DNA from 3 places in the Sorangium sp. So ce426 genome. Region 2 is predicted to be linked to each of the others. Evidence: riboswitches for the same ligand, from Rfam matches in the RefSeq annotation. Region 2 holds a riboswitch; each other region holds the start of a gene.
The links. Region 2 has a riboswitch for cobalamin ahead of WMF44_RS01390 (energy-coupling factor ABC transporter permease). Riboswitches for the same ligand answer to the same signal wherever they lie in the genome.
Positions count from the first base shown of each region.

Region 1 (5,288 bases), 1.0 Mb from region 2:
CGATCACCTCTTGCGCGGAGTATCCCTTGATCCGCTCCGCGCCGGCGTTCCACATGGTCACCCTGCCCTCGGGGTCGAGCATGAAGATGGCGTAATCCTTCACGCCTTCGACCAGCGTGCGGAAGCGCTCCTCGCTCTGCCGCAGCGACTCTTCCTGGCGCTTGCGCTCGGTCAGATCGCGCGTGATCTTGCAGAAGCCGCGCAGCTCGCCGCCGGGGCCGTGGAGGGCCGTGATGATGACGTTCGCCCAGAACATCGAGCCGTCCTTGCGCACGCGCCAGCCTTCGTCCTCGAAGCGGCCCACGCGCCGCGCTTCGGCGAGCTCTGTCTGTGGCCACTTCCGCTCGATCGCCTCGGCCGGATAGAAGCGCGAGAAGTGCGAGCCGATCACCTCTTGCGCGGAGTATCCTTTGATCTGCTCGGCGCCGGCGTTCCACGTGATCACGCGCCCCTCGGTGTCCAGCATGAAGATGGCGTAGTCCTTCACCCCTTCGACCAGCAGGCGGAATTGCAGATCGGCGCCGAGCTCCGTCGGATCCATGCGGCACAGCCTACAGCATGGGTGCACGTTTGCCACGCGGCGAGGCTCTCCGTTCCCGTCCTGCTCTCCGCATCTGCGAGCCGTCATCGTGGCGGCCGGCAGCGGCGAGTGACGAGCACAGCAATGGCCCCATGAGCCGGCGTCGAGAGCGCCCGCTGGCGGCCGCGCGGGGCCACCGCTGGCCGCTCGAAGGGTTCGAGAGTGCCAGGGCGGACTCATCGATTGTGGCGCCATCGAACGTGTCCGGCGCGAGCCACCCAGCCTCGAGGGCACCGGGGTTGTCTTGCCCATCAGCTCCGAGGGCGCGCGCCGCCGATCCGTTGCCGACGCCCGGTGGCTCACGCTCGATTTGGTGTGCGTGTCGCGGGCGAAGAAACGCCGGTGTACCCTGAGGCCCCCGCGAGCATCTCCGCTGCGACCGCTCCAGAACGAGCACCATCATGCATCCCGACCCCTGGCACGTGGTCACCAGACAACCGGACTACGTCCTGGCTTCCTGGCACCGGATCTTCTGTGTCATCTGGCGCCGCGAGACGACCGAGGACGGCGCGCGCCACCTGAGGGACGCGTGCGCGTAGTTCGCCAAGAAGCACCCGCGCGGCATAGGGCTGCTCACCCTCATCGAGAGCGGGGCGTCGTTGCCGCCGGCGCCCGCGCGCAGGGCGATCGCGAGCTTCCTTGCGGAGGCGAGCGCGACCATCAGGTGCTCAGCGGTTGTCTTCGAGGGCTCGGGGTTCCAGGCGGCGATGGTTCGCAGCGTCGTGACAGGGCTCACGCTCATTGCCCGTCAGCGTTATCCGCACAGGGTATGTGACCTCCGGGAAGCCTGGCAGATGTTCGCGGCGCTCCTGCCCGCGGCGACGGGCGCCGCCGTGAGCGAAGCCGCGTTCCGTGCGTCGCTCGACGCGCTACGCGAGGACCTCCGCCGGACATGAGCCGGCGCGGCGCCTACTCCCAGTACAGCGTCGCCCGCCCGATCGCCGTGAACGGCCACCCTGGCGAGTAGTGGATCCCGGTGACCGGGGCCGGCTCGTACGGCAGCCGCGACGCGCTCGCGAACTGGACCTCGCGCCACGTCGTATCGAACAGGTTCTGGATGTCCGCGGCCACCTCGACGTTCTTCCACCGCAGCCCGGCGTTGGCGTCGACGACCGTGAACCCCTCGGCGGTGAGCGACTCGTCCTCGGTCGCGGGCCGAGCGCCGATCGCCTTGACCCGCAGCGCCGCGAACGGCGTGAACGCGCCGAACGTCGGGCGGACGCCGACGCCCGCGGTCAGCGTCCGGGTCGGCGCGAGGGCGACCGCGCTCGCGTTGCCGGCGTTCTCGCGGAAGCGCGCGCGGGTGAAGGTCGCGTCCACGTCCGCGAAGAGCCAGCTCCGGAGCCGGTAGCGCCCGCCGATCTCGATCCCGTAGCGCCGCGTCTGCCCCGACGCCTCGGTCGCTCCCGCGTCGCCGCTCCAGACCAGCTCCGAGTCCAGGTCGAGCAGGAACGCGGCCCCGCTCAGCGACAGCCCGCGCAGGGGCGCGACCCGCACGCCGACCTCGTAGCCCGTCGCGGGCGTGATCAGCGTCGCCGCCCCCTCGCCCAGCACCGCGCCCTGCGCGTCGTTCGAGTGGAAGCCCCGCCCGAAGTGGGCGAACAGATCAACCCCCTCGGCGGGCGACACGATCGCCGTGAGCTTCGGGAGCAGCTGCATCTGTCCCCGGGCGCCGCTCGACCTGTTCCCCGCCGCCTCGAGGTCCTCGCCCGGATCGTCCACGTTGACGTCGATCCACTGCGCGCGCGCCCCGAGCACGACGCGGAGCCAGCGCCGGAGCCGGGCGTCCTGCTCGACGTAAACGCCGATCTGGCTCTCGTCGACGTGGGTCCTGCTCTTCTCCTCGATCCGCTCGCGCGCCTCGTCGTGGTGGAGGGACTTGTCGATCGCGTCCGCGCGGATCTGCGCGCCGAGCGAGGTCGTGAACCTCGCCCCGCCGATCTCGTATTGCCGGCGGAACCGGAGATCGGCGCCCCCGACGGCGCGGTCGTCGTTCTGCTCGATCTGGTCGCCGTGGACGGGGTCCTCGCTGAAGAACGTGAAGTTCGAGTACAGCGTGAAGCGGTAGCGGACGAGGTAGGCGAGCGCGCTCAGATCGGCGTCCCGCCACGCCATCGAGGTCGCGACGGACGCCATGTGCCGCTCGGTCGCCCCGCCCTCGGTCGGATCCACGGCGCCGAAATGGTCGATGCACGGCTGTCCGAACGCCGACGGCGGCGGGTTCAACCCGCCCTGCTCACCCTCGCCGCACACGGCGCGCGCGGGGATCTGGCCGGAGCCGTGCCAGGTCGATCCATACGACATCCATGTCATCTGGACCTTGCCTGTGTTGCCCAGATCGTGCGTGGCCCGCAGGTACACGTTGAAGCGCTCGAGCCGCTCCGGACTCAGGAACGGCCCGTCGTTCCGGTAGATCTCCGCCGCGGCCACCGCGCGCCACGTGTCGCCGAGATCCGGCGAGGCGATGACGAGGCCGCGCTGGATACCGTACTGCCCCAGGCTGACCTGCGCGTGGCTCTCCTCGAGCTTCTCGGCGAAGCGCAGGTTGACGGCGCCCGCCGTACCGAAGTCGCCGATGCTCGCGTAATAAGGCCCCTTGTACCCGTCGAGCCCTGTCACGAGCTCCGGGATCATGAAGTAGAGATCGGTGAAGCCGTGCCCGTGGCCGTGGCTGACCATGTTGACGGGCACGCCGTCGACGAAGAAGGCGACGTCGGTCCCGTGGTCCGCGTCGAATCCGCGGAGGAAGTACTGGTTCGCCTTGCCGCCGCCCGCGTGCTGCACGGCGAAGAGCCCGGGGACCGCCTCGAGGAGGTCGCCCGGCCGGAGCCTCGGCCTGAGCTCGAGCTCCCGGTGTCCGACGGAGACGCGCGACGCGGCCTCGCTGCCCGGCTTCTCCGCCTGGATCGTGACCTCGATCGCGGCGTCGCCCGCGGGCGCGCCCTCGCCGGCGGGCGCTGCAGCGGCGGCCTCCGGCGGGGCAGCGGCGGCCTCCGGCGGGGCAGCGGGCGACTCGGGGGCGAGGCCCTCGGCGCGCGCGGGCCGCGCGGCGGCCAGCACCATGGATAACGCGGCGAGCAGATGAAATGGATGGCGGTGCCCGTGGCTCGTCGTGACCGTCTCGCGCAGCATTCGTGTCCTCCTTCGCCGCAATCGCGCGGAGCGGCGTCGGGCCGCTCGCGTCGAGCTCCGCGAGGACGAAATGGCTGGCCATCGCACGGTGCGCTGGACCGACCTCTCGCCCCCGCGGGCGACCGGAAGGCGACGCGGGGGGCGGTTCGGTATCCGGGACGTGGCAGAGGCAGAGCTGCACCGGCTCGGACCTCACCGCCTCCCTCGAGGCTCCCAGGTCGAACCGGCGCCGGATGTCTCCCGCCGCCGGGCGCTGGCAGGTCTTCGGGCTCGCGAGCGCTCCGGTCTGACCGGCTCCCTACTGTCCACCGCTTCCCAGCCCTCGTCGGGCCAGTGCATGGGGTGGAGGTCGTTCTCGCTTACCGCTGCGGGGCAGCCCCGGAGTTTCACCGGGTTCCCTCTTCGGCCCAGGCGAACGCCCGGGCACCAGCGCGGCGCGCACCCTATGGCCGCGCGCCTCCGGCTGTCAATCGCTACCGCTCCGCTCGCCCGCTCGGCGCGCGCCGCTCCCGCGCCTCGCGCTCCTCATCCGAGCGCCTCGACGCGCGGCCCCCGTGCAGGCCGGACGTTCGGGCTCTAGCGAGGATGGGCTCGCTCCTCCGTGGGTCGCGTGCTACACGGCCGCCGCCGTATATGCCCCGTAACGATCTCCGCAATATCGCCATCGTCGCCCACGTCGACCACGGGAAGACGACCCTCGTCGATCACATGCTGCGCCAGTCGGGCGCCTTCCGAGAGAACGAGGTCGTGGCCGAGCGGGTCATGGACTCGAACGACCTCGAGCGGGAGCGCGGCATCACCATCCTCGCGAAGAACACGAGCATCCGGTACCGCGGGGTCAAGATCAACATCGTCGACACGCCCGGCCACTCCGACTTCGGCGGCGAGGTCGAGCGCACGCTCATGATGGCCGACGGGGCGCTCCTCCTCGTCGACGCCGCCGAGGGCCCGCTGCCGCAGACGCGCTTCGTGCTCTCGAAGTGCCTCCAGCGCGGCTTCCCTGTCATCGTGGTCATCAACAAGATCGACCGGAGCGACGCGCGCGCCCACGAGGTGCTCTCCGAGGTGTTCGACCTCTTCTGCGACCTCGAGGCGAGCGACGCGCAGATGGACTTCTCGACGCTCTACGCGATCGCGAAGTTCGGCCAGGCGAAGCGCGAGCTCGAGCACGAGGCGAAGGACCTCGAGCCGCTCTTCGAGACCATCCTCGAGCGGGTCCCCGGCCCCTCCGGCGACCCCGACGGCCCGCTCCAGGTCATCGTCTGCAACACGACCCACGACGAGTACGTGGGCCGGCTCGCGGTCGGCCGCGTGGTCCGCGGCACCGCCCGGTCCGGCGCCGACGTCGCGCTCCTCGCCGAGGGCGGCCAGTCGCGCGGCTACGTGAAGATGCTCTACGCCTACGAGGGGCTGAAGCGCGTCGCGGTCGAGAGCGCCGTCGCGGGCGAGGTGATCGCGATCGCCGGGATCGACGCGGTCACGATCGGCGACACGATCACGGATCCGGCGCACCCCGAGGCGCTGCCGCGCATCGTCGTCGAGGAGCCGACGATCAAGATGAAGATCGGCGTCAACA
Region 1 is NZ_CP150341.1:1,380,381-1,385,668, reverse strand. It holds gene WMF44_RS05110 (hybrid sensor histidine kinase/response regulator) at 1-541, opposite strand, end outside; gene WMF44_RS05105 (hypothetical protein) at 1,023-1,322, opposite strand; gene WMF44_RS05100 (TonB-dependent receptor) at 1,490-3,712, opposite strand; cobalamin riboswitch at 3,951-4,158, opposite strand; gene typA (translational GTPase TypA) at 4,298-5,288, shown strand, end outside.
Region 1: it holds a riboswitch for cobalamin, as region 2 does, so the genes downstream of both, WMF44_RS05100 (TonB-dependent receptor) here and WMF44_RS01390 (energy-coupling factor ABC transporter permease) in region 2, are expected to answer to the same signal.

Region 2 (5,288 bases):
GGGTCCAGAGCTCGGCGACCCACGGCCGCCGCACGCGCGCCCGCGCGAGGAGCTCCCCCCGCGCGAACACCTCCCGCGGCGGCCCGTCCGTGAGGACCTCGCCGTCGCCCAGCAGGACCGCGCGCGAGGCGAAGAGCGGCACGAGATCCACCGCGTGGGTCGCGGTGACCAGCGTGGTCCCCTGCTGCTCGGAGAGCGCGCGCAGCGTCTGGCACAGGGCGAGCTCGCCTTCCGGGTCGAGCCCCGCGGTCGGCTCGTCGAGCAGCAGCACCCGCGGCTGCATCGCCAGCATCCCGGCGATGCACGCGCGCTTGCGCTCGCCGAAGCTCAGCGCCTCGATGGCCCGGTCGGCGAGGTGGGCGATCTGCACGGCGGCGAGCGCCGCCTCGGCGCGGCGGCGCGCCTCGGGCGCGGGCAGGCCGAGGTTTCGCGGGCCGAACAGGACGTCGTCGAGGAGCGTCGCGCCGAGCAGCTGGTCGTCCGGGTCCTGGAGCACGAGCGCGGCGCCCGCGGCGACGGCGTCCGAGGGCGAGCCCACGCGGCGGCCCGCGATCTCGACGCCGCCGCCGGGCGCGGGGAGGAGCCCGACGAGCGTCCTGAGCAGCGCTGTCTTGCCGGCGCCGTTGCCGCCGAGCACCGCGACGGACTCGCCCTCGGCGACGTCGAGGCGCACGTCGCGCAGCACGGGCTCGCCGCGCCGGTAGCCGAGCCGGGGGGCGCGCAGCGCGATCATCCGGCCTCTCCCGCGGCGACGCTGAGCCCGAGGGCCGCGAGGGCGGCGGCGGCGAACGCGGCGTTCGCGGCGGGCGCGCTCGTCCTCCGGTCGGCGACGGGGAGCTTCCCCTGGTAGCCGCGGAGCTGCATCGCGAGCGCGGCGCTCTCGGAGCGCTCCAGCGTCCGGAGCGCCACGACGCCCGCGACGGCGCCGGCCGAGCGCGCGGCGGCGCCGGGGCGGGTGAACCCGCCGCGCAGCGCGGCGGCGCTCCACGCGCTGTCGGCCGCGCGCTGGAGCACGCCGGCGAAGCGCCGCGTCAGCGCGAGCAGCTCGACGAGGGCCGCGGGGACGCCGAGCCCGGCGAGCGCCGCCTCGATCTCGGCGGGCGCGGCGGCGCCGGCGAGCCACCGGAGCACCGCGGCCGCCGCGAGGACGCGCGCGCCGATGGCCACGGCGCGGTGGGCCCCCTCGGCCGTGATCGCGTCGACCGGGAACGTGGCGCCGGGGAGGAGCGGCGCCCCCGGCGTGAGCGCGAGCGCGAGCGCCGCCGCGACCGCTCCGATCCACGCGGCGGGCGCGGCGGCGCGGAGGACGTCGCGCGCCGGCGTGCCCTGGAGGCGGAGGGCCGCGCACGCGAGGACGAGCAGCGCGGCCGGCGTGACGGGCGAGCGCGCGCCCGCGGCGACGCAGCACGCGGCCACGGCGGCCCCGAGGCGGAGCCGGGCGTCCACGTCGCGGAGCCGCGCGGGCGGGTCAGTCCGCACGGAGGCCTTCGCCGCCGACCTTGCCCGCGGGCGCGCCCGCGCGCTCGACGAAGAGCACGCGCGAGAAATAGCCGAGGGCGAAGCCGGCGAGGAGCCCGGCCCAGAGGAACGCGAACAGCAGGAGGTCGCCCTCGAGGCCCGCGAACAGCGGCCCCGTGTCGTGGCGCCCTGCGTCCTCCGCGACGCGGCGCACCACGGCCTCGTCGACGCCGTCCCAGGACGCGTTGCCGCAGGCGGCGAGCCAGAGGGAGGCGGCGAGCTGGAGCGCGCGCTCGCACGCGACGCACGCGCGCCGCCCGAGCGGCGCTGGCGCCGGGCGCTGTCCGAGCCGCCGCGTCACGACGCCCCCGGGGCGAGCCGGACGACCTGGAGCCGGTCCAGGATGTCGGGCCGCCGGGCGCGCAGGAAGGCGAGCGCCCCCGCGGTCATGACGCCCTCGAGCAGGCCGAGCGGGAGCTGGGTGGGGACGAAGGCGAGGGCGACGCCCGTGAACATGGACGTCACCGACCCCTCGCCCGAGAGCCCGAGCGCGAGCGCGAGCGCCGTGGTGGCGTAGGTTGCCCAGTCCGACGTCACGCCCGCCAGGAAGCCCGCGACCCAGAGGTTCGCGCCGCAGCGCCGCGCGAGGTGGAAGGCGAAATATCCGGTGAAGGCGCCCGCGATGCCCATCGACGCGACGTCGGCGCCGAGCGTGGTGAGGCCGCCGTGCGCGAGGAAGAGGGCCTGGATAAGGAGCGCCACCACGGTGACGAGCACGGTCATCCAGGGGCCGATGAGCACCGCCGCGAGCCCCGTGCCGCACGGGTGGGAGCAGGTCCCGGCGGTCGGCACCGGCACGGGCATGCACGAGATCGCGAAGACGGCGGCCGCGACGAGGCCGACGAACGGCTTGTAGAAGACGTCCTGCTGGGTGCGGCGCCGGAGCAGGTGGAGGGCGATCGCGACGAAGGGCAGCGCGAGCGCGTTCCAGACGGCGCACCAGCCGAGCGGCAGGACGCCTTCCGCGAGGTGCATCGCGGCCGCGGGGCGGGGCGCGAGGAGCGTCCCCATGAACACGATGGCGATCGACAACGCGCGGCCGTGAAGACCGATTTCGGCGCTCCGGGTGAAGTCCGCACCCGAACGCCACGAAGACGTGCGCAAGCTGCACCTCGTGGGAGGCTCGGGTAGGTCTCCCGGCTCATGGGTTCAGGGAGCTGATCGAGCTCCCAGCGCTGCGTCCACCTTCCCAGGCCTCTTCCAATGGGGCCCAGTGGTCTTCGGAGGCAGCTCCCCACTCACGGTGGCGGGACCGCGCCGGTTTTGCACCGGCTTCCCTGTTATGCCCCGGAGGGCACCCGAGGAATGGATTGTCAGGCCGGTGCTCGGTAATCCCGTTTCGTGCCCGGCGTCAAGGACGTCGCGCCCCGATCGCGGACGAGGTGCTCGGCGGGCGCGGCGTCGGCGCGGCGGTGATGCCTGTGCTGGTGGGCACCCCGCCCTCGGGGGCGCCCGCCCTCGGGGCGCCCGCCTTCGGGGGCGCTGCCGAGGCGCACGAGGCCATCGCTGCCGAGGGGCGCCGCGCGCCCGTCGGCGCCCCCGATCGAGCGGGCATGCGCGCCGACGAGCGATCGATGCCCTGTCATGTGTGATGGCCGAGGCCGAGAAATTGACCCAGACGCATCACGCGAAGGGTCGTCGATCGACACGCCTTGAATTATGTCCCCCTTAGATAAAACCTGTTTACTTTGTCGCCGCGCGGGCGCAGCCCCCGTCTCGGTCTGGGTCTGTACGAGGGGCTCTCGTGCGCTTGAATACCGGCGCCGGCGCGTTCCTTCCGCAGTGTGCTTTGTTCGTCCTGGCTCTTTACTCGGGAGCAGGTGTCCGGTGCACGGCCTGCTGCCTCGTGGCCTCTCTTATTGAAGAGAGCAGGGATTTCGTGTTCGCTCGCCTCGGAATGCGAGACGAACGCAGCGCTGGGCGCTGTCTCTGGTGGATGGGTATGCCCGGCTCGAACGTGAATTCCCGCAGATCGAGTGTGTGTGGGTCGCGCGCCCGCCTGGCCGCCTTCGCGCGTGGAGCGTTCTGCTCGCTCGGCGTGCACGCGTTGCACTTTGTTATCGACAACGCGCTTGCGGATGCCACAATCTGACTACCGCATGCGCGCCGGCGCGGACCCCCCAGCCCGGAGCGCATGCGGTCTTTCTTCTGCACCGTGGCGGACGTTCAAGACTCCGGCGCGGTTTCCCTGCCGCGGTCATTCTGGGCCCCCCTCCAGCGTGATGCGCGGTATTTTTTTGCCCTCGAGCGCGCGGTTCGCGCCTCGCGCCTCGCGAGCCTTTACTTGCCCGTGAACGTTGCCTGCGATTTCGCCAGGAACGCTTTCATTCCGAGCTGTTGATCTTCGCTGCCGAAGAGCGCGGCGAATGCCTGGGCTTCCAGCTCGTTGGCGGCGGCGAGGTCGAGGCTCTCGCCGCGCAGGAGGACGCGCTTGGCGGCGGCGACGGCGAGCGGTCCGCGCGAGGCGATCTTGAGGGCGGTCTCGCGGGCGCGCGCGAGCAGATCGGTCGCTGGGAAGACGGCGTTGACGAGCCCGATCGAGAGCGCCTGCTGGGCGGTGATCATGTCTCCTGAATAGACGAGCTCGCGCGCGCGTCCTGGCCCGACCCGTCGCAGCAGCCGCTGGGTCCCGCCGAACCCTGGGATGACGCCCAGGTTCACCTCGGGCTGGCCGAGCTTGGCGCCTTCGGCGGCGTAGATGAAGTCGCATGCGAGGGCGAGCTCGCAGCCGCCGCCCAGCGCGAAGCCGTTGACGGCGGCGATCACGGGGAAGGGGGCAGTCTCGATGAGGTCGGCGAGCCGGTGGCCTGCGTCGGCGAACCGCTTCGCGGCGATGCTGTTCATGGCCGCCATCTCCGCGATGTCGGCGCCGGCGACGAACGCCTTGCCGGCGCCGGTCAGCACCGCCGCGCGGACCTCGTTGCCCTCGGCGGGCGCGAGGAGGTCGCGGAAGGCCGCGGTGAGCTCGCCGAGCACGGCGGGGTTCAGCGCGTTGAGTTTGTCGGGCCGCTGGATGGTCACGGTGGCGACGTGACCCTCGCGCTCGACGGCGACGAACTGGAGCGTACCGCGGGCCCCCGGCTGCTGTTCTTGAGCGGTCATGGATCGTGGTTAGCAGCGCCCCGGGCCGGGGGGAAGCGCCTGCCGCGGGCCAGGGAGGGCGTCATTCCGTGTCCGTCCGATCCCGCCGTGTCGAGGCCGTTGCCGAGCCGACGAGCGAGCGATTTCCAACCGAGCGATTTCCAGAGCATGTCACGCGCCTGTTCCGGGACACGGCCCGTCGCTCGATGATCCGAACTCACCGCTTGACTGCGGATGCGCGCGACATGACGGCCCTGCCACGAGCCCGCGTGCGATCGCAGTGAGTCGGGCAGACCGCCCGTCCTCCGACCCGCACACCCGTGTTCGCCTCGCGCGTATCCCGCCGTCGCTCCCCCGTCATCCTCCCCCCCTGGAGAGAGCCAGGGAGGGAGGGGGTGCCGCGCGGGGGGCCGGCGGGGTAGGGCCCCACGAATCCGAGCGCCGGCCCGCTCCGTGCGACGCCCTCCCGGACCGCTCCCGCCGTTCAGCCGGCCATTGCCCCCCAAAAGGCGCGAGTTCGTGGGAGGGGCCCCCGCCGGCCCCCCGCGCGGCGCCCCCTCCCTCCCTGGCTCCGCAGCAGCCGCCTACACCGCCCGCCCGCTCTTCTGCCCCTTCTCGTCGTACACGTAGAACCCCCGCCCGCTCTTCTTCCCGTACCACCCCGCAGCCACCAGGTTCCTGAGCAACGT
Region 2 is NZ_CP150341.1:356,136-361,423, forward strand. It holds gene WMF44_RS01375 (energy-coupling factor ABC transporter ATP-binding protein) at 1-733, opposite strand, end outside; gene WMF44_RS01380 (CbiQ family ECF transporter T component) at 730-1,479, opposite strand; gene WMF44_RS01385 (hypothetical protein) at 1,469-1,819, opposite strand; gene WMF44_RS01390 (energy-coupling factor ABC transporter permease) at 1,816-2,529, opposite strand; cobalamin riboswitch at 2,628-2,835, opposite strand; gene WMF44_RS01395 (hypothetical protein) at 2,934-3,110, shown strand; gene WMF44_RS01400 (enoyl-CoA hydratase/isomerase family protein) at 3,799-4,620, opposite strand; gene WMF44_RS01405 (3-hydroxyacyl-CoA dehydrogenase family protein) at 5,184-5,288, opposite strand, start outside.

Region 3 (5,288 bases), 5.3 Mb from region 2:
CGTGTGTTCGCCCGGATCGCCGGCCACGAGCACGTGCCGCAAGGTCCTGACGTCGCGCCGGATCTGGCTCGCCAGCGCGCGGTAATCGAACCCGCCGTCCCGGTCGGCGATGACGTACGCGACCGCCTCGGTGTGCTCGCAGAAATAGGCGATCTCGGCGCGCCGGTGCGCGGGCAGCGCCAGCACGGGGAGCGCCCCGAGCCGGAACAGCGCGAAGCACACCTCGAAGAACTCCGCGATGTTCGGGAGCTGGACGACGACGCGATCCCCCGGCCGGAGCCCGAGGTGCAAGAGGCCCGCGGCGAGGCGATCGGCGCGCCGATCGAGCTCACCGTAGCTCAGCCGGCGATCGCCGCTGACGAGCGCGATCCGATCCGGGTGCCGCGCGGCCCGCTCGCGCAGCAGGCGCCCGAAGGTCTCGCCGCGCCAGTAGCCGGCGCGCCGGTAGAGATCGGCCACCGCGGCCGGCCACGGAGTCCAGCCGTCGAGCGCCTGCGGTCGCGCCTGCGCGGGCGCCGGCCGGCTCTCCTCCGGAGCGCTCATGCCCGCTCCCGCGCCTGGTCGAGGCCGAGCGCGTTCAGCATCGTCCCGAGCTTGGCGGTGGTCTCGGCGAGCTCGTGCTCGCCGTTCGAACCGATGACGATCCCGGCCCCGGCATAGAGGCGGAGCGCCCGGCCGGCGACGTCGGCGCATCGGATGACGACCGCCCACTCGCCGTCGCCGCTGGCGTCGGACCAGCCCACGAGCCCCGTGAAGAACCCGCGATCGAACCGCTCGATCGCCCCGATGGCCTCGCGGGCGCGGTCCGTCGGGTATCCGCACACCGCGGGGGTCGGGTGCAGCGCGGTGGCCAGCTTCATCGAGGAGATCGAGAGATCGCGCAGCTCCCCGGTGAGCCGGCTCGACAGGTGCCACAGCGTCGGGGTCTGCGTGAGCGAGGGCTCGTCGGGGACGCTCAGGCGCCGGCAGAACGGCCGGAGCGCGGCGGCGACGGCGTCGACGACGATCGCGTGCTCGTGCCGGTCCTTCTCGGACGCGAGCAGGGCGATCGCCCGCCGGCGGTCCTCGTCGGGGTCGGGGCTGCGGACCGCGGAGCCGGCGAGCGGATTGGCGATCACCCGGAGCCCGGAGCGCGACAGGAGCAGCTCCGGGCTCGCGCCGAGGAGCGTCCGCGCGCGAGACGTCGCGACGCCGCGCTCCGCGCTGGAGAGCCCCGCCATGGGATCCGAGAGGTTGGCGGCGAAGGTGTAGCCGTTCCGGTTCTGCTGCGAGAGGCGCTGGAGGACGACGCGGAGATCGACCGGCTCCCGCAGGACCATCTCCAGCATCCTGGAGAGGACCACCTTGCTCAGCGCCTCGGACCGCATCAGGCCCACCGCCGTCTCGACGCCGCGCACGTAGTCGCGGGGCTCGGGGACCTGGCGCAGCTCCTGGACGGTGATCGGCAGGTGCGCCCGCGGCGATTCCGACGTGGGGTTGAGCGGGCCCGCGCTCTGGATCGCCCTCGGCACGATGAGGTGCGCCGGCGACGTGCTGTTGAACGGCACCGCGCCGACCACCATGGGGAGGCTCTGGCCGGCGCCGGCCCTCGACGCCGACGCGAGCACCCTCGTGACGCGGTCCGCGAGGCGGTCGCCCTGATCCGCGCCGTTCGGCTCGAGGATCATGTCGTGTACGCCCTGCGCGAGGAGGGTGCGTGTCGGCGACGCGAAGAAGAACGCCGACTCGGGGGTGTATTGCTTCAACAGCTGCCCCGCGTTCGCCGCGGGCAGCGCGACAGCGGCCGGTATCGAGATGGAACTCGTCACATTCAGCTCCGATGGGCGTCGAGAGCCACGTGGGCTCAGGTCATCGGGCGCTGGACGTCAGGTCTCTGGCCGCTCGTTGCTGATAACTGATAAAGAAAATCAGTTTCAAGTGACTCATGGCACACGCGTGCAAGACTGTCAAGGGACTCCCGGTTCTGTCTCGGGTGTGCGTCGCCGGTGGGCTTGTGGACGGGGCGCTCCGGGTCTTCGCTTCTGCGTTGACATCCTGCGTGACGGGTGCGACGAGTCGCCCCGCCATCGGTGCTCGTCCGGCCATCACCGGGCGAGCTGAAAAGGGAACCCGGTGAGAATCCGGGACTGCCCCCGCAGCGGTGAACGGGAACGACCATCACCAAGAAGCACTGGGCATGCACCAGAGCAGCCTGGGAAGCGGTGATGTGTAGGAGAGCGACCGGCGACGGCCGCAGCGCCCGTGAGTCCGAAGACCTGCCGAAGGTGCGCGCGCCGGTGCGCCGGCGCGCGCTGACCTGAGCCTTCGAGGGGAAGGCGCCCAGGCCCTCGACCACCTCGCTCGCGCGCGGTGTCGCGGCCCGTCACGCAGCCCCCTCGCTTCGGCTCTCGGCTCACCCGGAGCAGCGCGGGGTCGACGCGGGCAGGCGGCGCGTGAATGGTTGATTCCTCGGATCGTCGGTCGCGGCGGCGCCGGAGCGCCGGCGTGGCGTGCTGGCTCTCGCTCGCCGCCTGCAGCGCCGTGGCGGCCCTGCCGGCCGCCCGCGCCGACGAGCCGCGCAGGCCGGAGGCCGAGCAGGAGGGCGGTCGCGCTGCCGCCCCGCCGGGGCCGGACCCGCTGGAGGTGCGCGTCGAGGGGGATCGCCTGCGCGCGCCCGCGCCGCCCAAGGACAGGTCCGTCGCGGGGTCGGTGCTGGGCCGCGAGCGCCTCACCGGCGCGGGGCTCGGGGCGGCGGACGTCCTTCGCACGCAGCCGGGCGTGCTCATCATCGAGACGGGCGGCTTCGGCGGGCCGGCGACCGCGGCCCTCCGGGGAGCGACCGCCACGCAGACGCCGGTGTACCTCGCCGGCGTCCGCCTGAACGACGACGTCGTGGGGACGGCGGATCTCTCCCTCGTGCCCCTCTGGCTCATCGAGCGCATCGAGATCTACCGCGGCCACGCGCCCATCGAGGCCGACCGCCTCGGCCCCGGCGGCGCGATCTTCTTCGAGCCGCGGCGGCCTTCCCGGACGACGGCCGGCGCGGGCGCCATGGCGGGCTCGCTCGGCGCGCGGCGCGGGTGGGCGTTCGCCGGCGCCAGCGCGGGCCCGGTGAGCGCGATCGTCGGGGTGAGCGCCGAGGCCGCGGAGAACCGCTACGCGTTCGTCAACGATGGCGGGACGCTCTTCGACGAGAGCGACGACACCCTGGAGCACCGGCAGAACGCCGACGTGCGCACGATCGACGCCTGGGCGCTCGCGCGCGTCGAGCTCGGCGGCGGCGCGATCGTCGACGTGATCGCGAACGGCACCGAGCGCGAGCAGGGCGTGCCGAGGCTCGCGCTCCTGCCGTCCCGAGAGGCGCGGGGGGAGTCGCGGCGCGCGCTTTCGTCCGTCGCGGCGCGGGTGCCGTTCGGCGGAGAGGCGCAGCACACGCTCGAGGCGCGCACCTCGTTCATCGAGGCGCGCTCGGAGGTCCACGATCCCCTCTTCGAGCTCGCGCTGCAGACGCCGGAGCTCCGCCTCGCCGGCCGCCGCCTGGAGCAGACGCTCGGGGCGACGCTCTCCTTCGCCGACCGGCTCCGGGTGCGGCCCGTGCTCTCGGTCGCGCGCGAGGGCATCTCGCGCGCGCCGGACGACGTCCCGCTCGCGCGGGCGCGGCGCTCGTTCGCGCGCGGCGCCGTCAGCGCGGAGGCGCGCCTCGGCGAGGGGCTCGCGCTGCACGCCCTCGCGAGCGGGGAGTGCCACGCCACCGGCGCGGACCGGGAGCGCCCTTGCGACGTGCTCGTCCCGACCGGGCGGGTCGGCGTGGAAGTGGGGAGCGACCGGCTCCGGCTCCTCGCGACCGTGGGCCGCTACGTCCGCGTCCCGACGCTCGGCGAGGTGTACGGCGTCTCCGGCGTCGTCCACGGCAACGCGGAGCTCGAGCCGGAGTCGGGCGCCACGATCGAGGCCGGGATCCGGGCGCAGACGGGGCGCGGCGCCGTGCTGCGCGGCGCCTTCATCGACGTGTTCGCGTTCGGGAGCGCGGTCTCCGGGCTCGTCGCGTACGAGAAGTCCGGCCAGGGCTACGTGAGCCCGTACAACGTCGGCCGCGCCCGCGTCGTGGGCGCGGAGCTCCTGGCCGGGGTCGAGGTGACCCGGTTCCTCCGCGCCGAGATCGCGGCGACGCTGCTCGATCCGCGGGACACGACGCCGGGGCGGACGACGAGGAACGACCTCCTCCCGTTCCGCTCGCGCCTCGTCGTCGCGCCGCGCCTGCACGCCGAGTGGAAGCGCCCGGGCGGCGCCGTGTTCTCGGGCGCGTCGGGCGAGCTCCGGGCCGTGTACCAGTCGAGCCGGTACGCCGACCCCGCCGGCCTCGGCGTGATCGCGGAGCAAGCGACCCTCGACCTCGACGCGGAGGCGAGGTGGCTCGGCGGGCACCTCGCGGCGAGAGCTCGCGTCGCGGACCTCCTGGACGCGCGGCGCACGGATGTCGTCGGGTTTCCGCTCCCGGGGCGGAGCGTGTTTTTCACACTGGAGTCAACATGGTGAAGATCAGTCGGTTTGCGTTCGCGATCTCGATTCCGATGCTCGGGTGCAACGTGGATTCGCCGCCGCCGTCGACGGGCGGCGTCCACGGCGGCGGCGACGGCGACGCGTGTGAGAGCGGCGTCGTCATCGTGACGAGCGACTACCAGTCGACGAACATCGCCGTGTCGGCGCTCGACGGGACCACCCTGTCTCCTTCCTTCGTGTCGAGCGGCGCGGCGAAGCCGGGGCTCAGCCTCGCGCTGTCCGGCGACGTCGATGTCCCGGGGGCGGCGTCGCCGTCCGGCCGCGTCGTCCTGCTCGATCGGTTCGGCACGAACGTGATCACCTGGATGGATCTCGAGACCGCCGAGGTCCTCGCGCAGCTCCCGGTCGGGCAGGGGTTCGAGTCGAACCCTCAGGACTACATCGAGGTGGGCGCGGACCGCGCGCTCGTGTCGCGCTACGGGAGCAACCCGAGCCCTGGCGTGGAGCCGTTCGACGAGGGCGGCGATCTCCTGATCGTCGACACGAAGGAGTACTCCATCGCGGGGCGCATCGCCCTGCCGGAGGAGGGAGAGGGGCTCCTGCCGCGCCCGTCGGGCATGGCGCGCGTCGGTGACGACGTTGTCGTGGCCCTCGGCCGGCTCGCCGCGGACCTCTCGACCGTGGGTGAAGGGCGCCTCGTCGGCGTCTCGCCGGAGCAGGGCGCTGTCACATGGACGGTCGACGTGCAGGGGCTCTACGGCTGCGGGCGTCTCGCCGTGTCGCCCTCGGGAGAGCGGCTGGCGGTCGCC
Region 3 is NZ_CP150341.1:5,661,869-5,667,156, reverse strand. It holds gene WMF44_RS21090 ((2,3-dihydroxybenzoyl)adenylate synthase) at 1-543, opposite strand, end outside; gene dhbC (isochorismate synthase DhbC) at 540-1,808, opposite strand; cobalamin riboswitch at 2,051-2,277, shown strand; gene WMF44_RS21080 (TonB-dependent receptor domain-containing protein) at 2,437-4,515, shown strand; gene WMF44_RS21075 (hypothetical protein) at 4,509-5,288, shown strand, end outside.
Region 3: it holds a riboswitch for cobalamin, as region 2 does, so the genes downstream of both, WMF44_RS21080 (TonB-dependent receptor domain-containing protein) here and WMF44_RS01390 (energy-coupling factor ABC transporter permease) in region 2, are expected to answer to the same signal.